Regions from separate parts of the Janthinobacterium kochi genome, predicted to be linked through region 3. Evidence: predicted binding sites of a transcription regulator. Region 3 holds the regulator's gene; each other region holds the start of a gene.
What was found. Region 3 encodes FliA, which starts transcription of late flagellar genes. Its sites were predicted from a motif close to CTAAAGTTTNNNNNNNNNNNGCCGNTA; they were not measured.
Positions count from the first base shown of each region.

Region 1: the regulator FliA is predicted to act here: its motif matches at 1,464-1,490, upstream of ACQ4WL_RS03760 (FlxA-like family protein).
Region 2: the regulator FliA is predicted to act here: its motif matches at 1,576-1,602, upstream of ACQ4WL_RS22915 (flagellar protein FliT).

Region 1 is NZ_JBNYXO010000001.1:802,707-805,979, reverse strand. Features, by position in the region: gene ACQ4WL_RS03765 (HAMP domain-containing sensor histidine kinase) at 1-1,031, shown strand, start outside; gene ACQ4WL_RS03760 (FlxA-like family protein) at 1,074-1,433, opposite strand; gene ACQ4WL_RS03755 (PrpF domain-containing protein) at 1,601-2,824, shown strand; gene dcd (dCTP deaminase) at 2,840-3,273, opposite strand, start outside.
Region 2 is NZ_JBNYXO010000013.1:95,197-98,469, forward strand. Features, by position in the region: gene ACQ4WL_RS22910 (type IV pilus assembly protein FimV) at 1-796, shown strand, start outside; gene ACQ4WL_RS22915 (flagellar protein FliT) at 1,236-1,532, opposite strand; partial or broken gene ACQ4WL_RS22920 (HDOD domain-containing protein) at 1,729-2,238, opposite strand; gene ACQ4WL_RS22925 (M13 family metallopeptidase) at 2,390-3,273, shown strand, end outside.
Region 3 is NZ_JBNYXO010000014.1:58,205-61,477, forward strand. Features, by position in the region: gene ACQ4WL_RS23505 (translation initiation factor Sui1) at 1-199, opposite strand, end outside; gene motD (flagellar motor protein MotD) at 250-1,038, opposite strand; gene ACQ4WL_RS23515 (flagellar motor protein) at 1,044-1,790, opposite strand; gene ACQ4WL_RS23520 (RNA polymerase sigma factor FliA) at 1,772-2,503, opposite strand; gene ACQ4WL_RS23525 (MinD/ParA family ATP-binding protein) at 2,548-3,273, opposite strand, start outside.

The DNA of each region.
Region 1 (3,273 bases), on a different contig from region 3:
TACGCTTTCGCACTGCCGAGGCGGGCGCCGCGCCCGGCATTCCGCCGCCGCACCCCGACTTCCAGCGCGGCCCGCCCGGCGACATGGGCGGCATGCCACCCGGCCCGCGCATGGACAGTCCCTACCGCACCTTCATTCCCCTGGCCGCCGCCATCGCCGCCAGCTTGCTGTTCTCCTTCTTGCTGGCCTGGTATTTTGCGCGTCCCATCCGCGACCTGCGGCAAGCGTTCGAGGCCGCCTCGCACGGCGACCTGGCGCCGCGTTTTCACGCCAGCGGCAAGCGCGGCGATGAATTGACGGACCTGGGCCGCGATTTCGACCGCATGACGGGCCGTTTGCGCAGCCTCATGGAGAGCCAGACGCGCTTGCTGCATGATGTCTCGCACGAACTGCGCTCGCCATTGGCGCGCTTGCAAGCGGCCATCGGCCTGGCGCACCAGCAGCCGGAAAAGATGGATGCCTCGATGCAGCGCATCGAGCGCGAAAGCGAGCGCATGGATAAGCTGATCGGCGAACTGCTGACCCTGTCGCGGCTGGAGGCGGGCGCCGACTCGCCCCTCAGCGAAGACGTCGGCATCGCCGACCTGTTGCACGACATTATGGAAGACGCCCGCTACGAAGCGAAGGCGCGCCAGGTAGGCATAGCCCTCGCGGGCGACGCGGCCATCGCCGACGCCGCTGTCACGGGGCGGCCGGAACTGCTGGCGCGCGCCGTGGAAAACGTGGTGCGCAATGCTGTCAAGCACAGCCCAGATGGCGGCACGGTGGAAGTGAATTTGTCGCGCCAGCATGATTGGCTTCGCATCGCCGTGCTGGACCGGGGCCCCGGCGTGGCCAGCGCCGACCTGGCCAACATCTTTCAACCGTTCTTCCGCGCCAGCCCTACCCAGCACAGCACGGACGGCCATGGCCTCGGCCTGGCCATCGCCCAGCACGTCATCAGTGCCCACGGCGGGCGCATCGGGGCCAGCTTGCGCACCGGTGGCGGGCTGTGCGTGGAAATGCTGTTGCCCGTCAAAACGCCAGGCTGACTTGTCGGCGAGCCTGGCGTTTTTTTTCGCGCGGATGTGTTGTTACGCCTGCGTATCGATGATGCTGCCCAAGGTCGACGCGGCGGCTTTAGCTGGACTGGCCGCCGTATCGGCGCTGCTGGCCGTCTGCGTCTCTTGTTGCGCAGCCTGTTGCGCAGCGGCCGCCTGCAACTGGGCAATTTGCGCCTGCAAGGCCTGGATTTGCTGCGCCAGCTGCTGTTGCAGCTTTTGCGACGCGTCCGTCTGCGTGCCCTTTTGCGATTCCGTCAATTGCTTTTGCGCCGCAGTGATCTGCTTTTGCAGCGCCGCGATCTGCGAACTGCTGCCCGAACTGGCGCTACTGGCCGCGCCGACTGTGCCGACTGTGCCGACTGCACTGCCTGAACCGATTGCCGCTACCATGATGCCTCCCGAATGTTTCGATACCAAGGTTAACGGCAGGCATGGGCGCGGATGTAGTGCGGCGGATGTAAAGGCAGGTAAAGACCACCGCCGGCACGCACTCTTGCTCTTCGGCACAAAAAACTGGCACACTGACGCTACTCCAGCCAGACCCTGATCGGATCGCCATGCCCCTGCTGCCCGCCCTGCCCGACCTCGTGCCCCGCCAGCGCTGCGGCGTGATCGAGTTTCCCGTCCACCACATGCGTGGCGGCACGTCAACAGGCCTGGTCTTGCATGCGTCCTGCGTGCCGGCCGACCCGGCGCTACGCGAGGAATTGCTGCACCATCTGATGGGCGTTCCCCTGTCCGGCCGACTGCCGGGTAACCGGCAAATCACGGGCCTGGGACGTGGTGCTCCCACCAGCAATAAGGTCTTCCTCGTCGAGGTGGAACAGCATGCAGGCCAGCCGCGCCTGGTCAGCACCCTGGCGCAGCTGGCCGCCGAGCACGGGGATATCGACTGGAGCGTGAACTGCGGCAATATGTCGTCTGCACTGCAACTGTGGGGCCTGGACAGCGGCGTGATCGAGGCGCTGGCCATCGGCGCGCACGATATCGATATCCGCAACACCAACACGGGCGTCGTCACCACCTCGCGCATGGCGCGCGAACTCGATGGCAGCTTTACGGCCACGGACATTCCCGGCGTGCCCGGCAGCTTCCCCCGCGTCGACCTGTTCCTGCAGCAACCGGCAGGCGCCAAGACGGGCAAATTATTACCAACAGGCAAGGCGCAGGATACGGTGCACGGCTACGACGTCTCGTGTGTGGACGTGGCCGTGCCCATGGTCATCGCGCAAGCGAGCCAGTTCGGCAAGACGGCGCAGGAAGCAATACGCGAACTGGAGGCGGACACGGCTTTCATGCAGGCCATCCGCCAGGTGTGGAGCGCGGCGGGCCTGCTGATGGGCTTGCGGCGACGCGATGGCGAGTTGATGACATTGGAAGAACTGGAACGCAGCGAAACCATCCCCAAGTTCTGCATCGTGGGTCCTGCAGCGGGAGAGGAAAATATTGCGGTACGTTACTTTACGCCGCAGGCGGGCCATGCCTCGCTGGCCGTCTCGGGCGGCTGCTGCCTGGCGGCGGCTTGTCTGATACCGGGCACGGTGGCGCATGCGCTGGCGCGCGGCGTGCCGCCCGTCGGGCAGGCGGCTGCAGAGATTGAACTGGGCATAGCAAACCCGGCCGGCATCCTGGGCACCACCATCGTGGCGCGCCAGGCAGGAGACGCCATCGCCATCGACAGCGCGGCCTACCGGCGCAGCACGCAAATCTTGCTGCGCGGCCATGTTCCCCTGTACCAGCCGTCAGCCGCACTGAAAGCGTGGCTGCTGAAGCAGTTTTAAAGCAAGACCCGGCAATCAGGTCTTGGGCAGGGTCACGCCGACCTGGCCCTGGTATTTGCCGCCACGGTCCTTGTACGACGTTTCGCATACTTCATCGGACTCGAAGAACAGCACTTGCGCCACGCCTTCGTTGGCGTAGATTTTCGCCGGCAATGGTGTCGTATTCGAAAATTCCAGGGTCACGAAACCTTCCCATTCCGGTTCGAACGGGGTGACGTTGACGATGATGCCGCAGCGCGCATAGGTGCTCTTGCCCAGGCAAATCGTCAATACATTGCGGGGAATGCGGAAATACTCGACCGTGCGGGCCAAGGCGAACGAGTTCGGCGGGATGATGCAATAGCCCTTGCCCGACACGTCGACGAAGTTATTCGCGTCAAAATCCTTGGGATCGACGATGGTGGTGTTGATGTTGGTAAACAGCTTGAACTCGTCGGCGCAGCGGATGT
Region 2 (3,273 bases), on a different contig from region 3:
TTTGTTATTGGGCAATGGCAGTGGCGCCATCGTGCGCCTCGGTACGCTGTGGCTGACGCCGGCACCGCCCGCCGCCGCCAGTGCGCCAGTCAGGCCTGCTATTCCGGCGCCTGTGCCGCTGGTGCAGCCACTGCCGCCGTCGCGCGTTGCGCCCGGCGCGCCGCCGCTCGATGCCGCCGCGCTGGCGGCCCGCGCGCGCGCCGAGGGCCTGGTGCGCCCGGCGCGCGTGTTTGTGCCGCCGCCCGCCGCGCCCATGCCGGCTGCTCCTGCATTGCGTCCGCCGCCGTTGCGCCGCGCCATGGCGCCCGTGGCCGCTTGTGCGCCGCAGGCCAACATGGAGCAGGCGGCAGAGTGTGTGGCGCTGGACCAGAAAAACGTGGCCCTGAATGAAAAGCTCGGTGAATTGGAAGGCAAGATCGGCGTCTTGCAAAAGGCGCTGGCGTTGCCCGTCGCTGCGACCGCTGCCGTTCCTCCTGCCGCAGCGCCTGCCGTGGCGGAAGTGCCCCATGCCAAGCCCAAGCCCCTGCACGCGGCGCCAGCGGCTGACAAGGAAACCAAAGCGGGCGGCAACGGCTTGCTATGGCTGGGTGTTGGCACGCTGATCTTCCTGCTGCTGACGGCGCTCATCGTGTATGTCGTGCGCAAGCGCAAGCAAGCTGCGGGGCCGGGTGCGCCGTCGAAATACTGGGTCTTGCTGCGCAAACCGTTCGGCCGCAAGAAGAAGGATGTGCCGGTGCTGACGGAAGCGCTGGAGGGTGAAGCGGCCGAGCCGGAACCGGAGCCGTTCTCGCGTTAATGGTGCTGCAAGGCTGCACTAAAAATTTGATATAAAAAAAGATATTCAAAAAAGACAGAAAAATCCCTGTCTATCGTGTTGCCTATTTTTCAAAGATGGTGATATGATTAATTTAGTGGACTTGCTCTACGACAAAACAGTCCCAGCCTGGCGCAGTCACCAACGATAGTGTGGCGCGGCAAACAGGTGTAGCGTTGCATAAACGCCTGGGTCTGGAAGCGGTTTGCGATGCCGACGATGTGCTCGCGAACGCCGGATGCAACCGGCAGTGAGGCGGCGCCAGGAGATACCTGGGGTTCGCCTTCCAAATTCCCCTCCTTGCTTCCTGGGCGCCGCAGATGCCGCGCTCCCTGGCGCGGCGGCAGACGTAAAAAAAGCACCACTGGGTGCTTTTGGTGTTTCTGGTGCTGCAAGCTTGCTTATTCACTTACATGCTGACTTACATGCGGGCGCGCGATCCTGGCATGGCATTCGACAGCTGCGTCATCCACGGTTCCGTAATCGCGCGGATTTCGCGGTCATTGGCCAGGATCTGCTTGAGCAAATCGATCTTGCGCAGGCGCGAGGCGCCGGCCAGGGCCGGTACGCTGCCCGTCATGGTCGTACTGGCAGCGCTGGCGCACTGGTTTTCCAGGGTATCCAAGCCATCCCAGTTGCTCGAACGTGCGGCCACAACCATTTTATTGGTCATTCCTGCAATATTTTCATACATCGAGAGAACGTCGTTGGAGGTCATGAGCACACCCGTAACTAGTGAATGGATTACCGCTTGTCTAGATTAACGGCGTGCTGATCGGGAACTTGAGGGTATTTTTGAAAAAAAGTGAAAATAATGTGAGGATTTTTTGCCGGTCGCCGGCGTTGCCCGCAAACCCGCATGGACGCTGGAAGCGACGATGCCGGCACTTGTCATTATTTAACGAGTTCTTTCAGTCCGCATCGAGCCGGCGCGCATCGAGCGGCGGCGCGATCTTGTCGAGCTGCATGGCTTGCTCGGGCATGGCGGCATGGATCACCAGTTGGCCGATTGCATGCATCATGCCGATGGTGAATGCCAGGTCCTGCTTGTCGCCCGTGTGCCTGGCGATCCAGCGGGCCGACACGGCGCTGTGCAGGCTGTAGCGCCAGAACTGCGGCAGATTCAGGCCGGGCACGGTCTTGTAGCCGCTGACCAGGCCCGAGCTGATAACGAGGGGGCGCACGGTAACAAAACCGAGCATCAGCACGGCGTCTTCGACGGTGCCGATGCTGCGCGAGACGTGGTAATAGGCCGAGTTGGCCAGCCGCAGCAGCTTGGCGCTCAGCACCGGGTCCGCTCCCAGCTGGCGCGCGATGTCTTCGGTGGCCATGGCGGGGTTGCCGAAACTGCGCACCAGTTCATCGACGATCCTCGGGGCGGCAGGCAGGGCGTGGGGTTGCTGGAACAGCGCTTCGAGTTGCATGGCAATCTCCTTGGCATACGCGCGGCACGGGGGCCGTGCAACTATAGGCCGACTGTTTGTCTGTATGCAAAAAAGTGAGGGGACGTTTTTTTGCCCGAAAAAGGTATGATTTCAGGCTATGATTTTGGCTATTTTCATCGAAAGGATCGCCATGCACGGTTTGCGTTTTTCCTGGTCCCGGACGCCAGTCCGGGCTGCCATCGCTCTCGTCCTGGCCGGCGCCACCGTGGCCTATGTACCGGTCCAGGCGCATGCCCAGCCAGCGGCCGCCAGCGCCTCTGTCCCCGCTGCCGCCAGGGTCTTGCCCGGCGACGACTTCTATGACTACGTGAATGGCGACTGGTTGCGCAGTACGGAGATCCCCGCCGACCGCAGCAGCTGGGGCGCGTTCGCCATGCTTGCCAACGCGACCAACGAGCGCATCATCGGCCTCGTCGAAGGCTTGGCGGCGGCGCCACAGACGGATGCCTCCGCGCGCCAGGTCAGCGATTTTTACAGCTCCTGGATGGATGAACCTGCTATCGAAGCGAAAGGCTGGGCGCCGATCAAGCCCTTGTTGACAAAGATTAGTGGCATCCGCGACCAGGCAGGGCTGGCCCGCGCGCTGGGCGAGAGCTTGCGCGCCGATGTCGACCCGCTCAACGCCACCAATTTTTATACGGAAAACCTGTTCGGCCTGTGGGTGGCGCAAGACTTGAACGACACCACGCGCAATGTGGCCTATTTGCTGCAGGGCGGACTGGGCTTGCCCGACCGCGCGTTCTACCAGGCCGACAGCGCCCGCATGCAGGGCTTGCGCACGGGCTACCAGGCGCATATCGCCGCCATGCTCAAGCAGGCCGGCTACAGCGATGCGCCGGCCCGCGCCGCGCGCGTGTTTGCGCTGGAGCAGCAAATTGCCGCCAGTCACGCCAGCCGTGAGGATTCGGCCGATGTCGCCAAGGGCAACAACGCGTGGCGCGCCGCCGACTTCGCCAGCAAGGCGCCAGGACTGGACTGGCAAGCCTTCTTCCAGGCGGCAGGGCTGGGCACGCA
Region 3 (3,273 bases):
GCGGCAAGCCTTTCACCACGGTGACGCTCTTGCCGCCGCGGCCCTTGGTCTGGCGCGACACGCGCACCACGCCATCGCCCGCAGGCGCCGCCTTGGCTTGCGCCTTGCACACGCATTGCGCCAGCGGCTGGCGGCAGGCGGGACACATGCGGCCCGTTTCGGTGGAATAGACGAGACCGCCCAGGGAACTGCTTTTCATGATCGAGAGATAAAAAGGGAGAAGGCCGCGATTGTACCAAGCGCCGGGGTTCAGTTGGCGGGCGCAGGCGCAGGCGCCACCGGTGCCGTCGGCACTTCCGTCACCGTTTCGGGAATGCCGGACAAAATCGTCACGGCGACCCTGCGGTTGCGCGCGCGGCCTTCCGGCGTGGCGTTCGGCGCCACGGGAATGTTGTCGGCATGGCCCACGGCCGTCAGGCGCGACGCTTGCACGCCGCTGGCGATGAACAGGCGCACCACGGCGCTGGCGCGCGCGGCCGACAATTCCCAGTTCGAGGCAAAGGTCGAATTGCTGATCGGCTGGACATCCGTATGCCCTTCCACCTGCACGTCGTGCGTGTCATCCTTGAGCAGCACGGCCACAGCGCGCAAGGCCTGGTCCGACTCTGCCGTCAGCCCTGCGGCGCCCGGGTCGAACAGCACGCTGGCATTGATTTCCACGCTCACGCCGCGGCTCGTCTGCGTGACCCGCACTTTTCCTTCCTTGACCAGCGGCGCCAGGGTGGACGTCAAGTCCTGCGCCAGGCGCGTCATGTGTTCGCGCTCGCGGCGGATGGCTTCCGTGCGGCGTTTCAGGGCGGGGTTCGGCAGCGGGATCGCCTGCGGCGCTTCCATGATGATGGGCGGTGCACCCTTTTCCAGGCTGAAGGCCTGGCCGATGGCGTTCTGGAAGACGCGGTATTTACCTTCGTTGACTTGCGAAATCGCATACATGACGACAAAGAAGGCGAACAGCAAGGTGATGAAGTCGGCGTACGAGATCAGCCAGCGATCCTGGTTGTCCGGTTCCTCGTCATACTTCCTGCGCGCGCGCCGCATCATGCTCAGTGCTCGTGCAGCAGGCTGGCCACGCGCTCTTCGATGATGCGCGTATGGTCGCCCGTGGCGATGTCGTACAGCACGGCGGCCGTGATTTCATACTGCAGCACGCGGCGCGTGACGATGGCCTTGAGTTTATTGGCCACCGGCAGGAACAGCAGATTGGCCAGGCCGACACCATAAATCGTTGATACAAACGCCACGGCGATGCCGTTGCCCAATTTACTCGGGTCGGTGAGGTTTTCCATCACATGGATCAGGCCCAGCACGGCGCCCAGAATACCGATGGTGGGCGAATAGCCGGCCGCCGATTCCCACACCTTGACGGCCTGGCGCTCGGCCATTTCATAGGCGGAGATTTCCACGTCGAGCAACTGGCGCAGCTTGTCGGGGGCGATGCCGTCGACGATCATCCGCAAGCCCTTGGCGTTGAAGCGGTCGGCCGTGTTTTCCATCAGGCGCTCGAGCGCCAGCGTGCCATCGCGGCGCGCCGTCAAACTCCATTGTCCGATGTCGCGCGCCAGCGCGGCGCGCGTGTCGGCCGGTGGCAAAAACACCCAGCGCAGCATTTCCAGGCCGCGCACGAAGGTGCGCAGCCGCGTTTGCAGCAGCACGGCGCCGAAGGTGCCGACGATGACGATGGCAAAGGCGGCCGGCTGCAGCAGGGAGGCCATCTTGCCGCCTTCCAGTGCCTGGCCGACCAGGAGGCCCGCCAGCGCCAGCGCCAGCCCGATTACGCTGGACCAGTCCACGCCAGCTCCCTCAAGGTTGCGCGCAGGCGCGCGACGGCCTGGGTATGCAGTTGCGAGACGCGCGATTCGGAGACACCCATCACCGCGCCGATCTCCTTCAGGTTCAGCTCTTCTTCGTAATACAGGCCCATGAGTATTTTCTCGCGTGGCGGCAGCGCGTCGATGGCATCGATCACGGATTGCCGGAAATCGGTATCGAGCAAGGATCGCAAGGGGTCGCTGTCCTCGTCCACGCAATGGCGGTCGAGGAAGCTGTCATTGCCGTCCGGGTCATGAAAGTCTTCGTAGTACAGCAACTGGTGGCCGCCGCCGTCGCCCAGCATTTCCTGGTAGTCGGGCAGCGACATTTTCAGCAATTTCGCCACTTCCGACTCCGTCGGCGGGTGGCCCAGGCGCTGCTGCAGGGTGCTCATCGCCTCTTCGATCTTGCGCATGTTCTGGCGCATGCTGCGCGGCAGCCAGTCGCTGGTGCGCAATTCGTCGAGCATGGCGCCGCGGATGCGCAGCACGGCATACGTCTCGAACTGCGCGCCATGCGTCTCTTCATAGCGGGTAATGGCGTCGAGCAGGCCGATCATGCCGGCCTGGATCAGGTCATCGACCTCGACCGAAGGCGGCAATTTCGCCTTCATATGGTGCGCCAGACGCTTCACCAGCGGAATATGCTCCGTCAGCAAATAGTCCTTGTTCGATTTCCCTTTGACCGTGTACATAGGCTGCTTATTGTTTTAACTGCTATCGTGTGCTGATGATGGAATCAGGCGCTGAACTGGTGCAGGCTCCCCGTCTGGTACAAGGTGCCACCGAGCACCGGCGCCGCCGAACGGGCCAGCCGCTCGGCCAGTCCGCGAAACGCCACCGAGGCTCCCGCCAGCGGAAAGGCATCGACCACACTGCGCCCCAGACGCGCCGCGCGGTGCAGATACTCATCGGCAGGCACCGACCCCATCGAGGTCAATTTCACGGCCAGGTAGCGGCTCGCCGCCTGCGCCATATTATCGTACACCACTTTTGCCTCGGATTCGGAAGCGCCGGTGACCAGAATGCCAAACGGACGGCGTCCCAGTTCCTGGCTCAGGCGCTTGATCAGGCAATACGCGGCCTTGATCGAGGTGGCGCTGGTCGACACTTGCACCACGATGTCGGACGAGGCCATCAGCGGCACGGGGAAGCAATCGCCCTCGTCGGCCATGACGCCGTCGACCAGCACGATACCGCTCTGGCGCGCCAGCACTTCGAAGGTCTTGCCCAGGCGGCGCAGTTCTTCCTCGCCCGCATAGTCCATGCTGTCCATCAGGTAGTTGCGCGCGCCCAGGCTGGCCACGCCAAAGCCTTGCGGCACCTGGTGGATGACCTGGTTCAGGGCGCACTGCTGGCGCGCCACGTCGCGCAGGCTGGCGCCGTGCGCCAGTCCCAGGCGGGCAGCCACGCCATCGCTGCCGCCACTGGCATCGAGCAGCAGCACGTCATTGCCGCCGTAGAC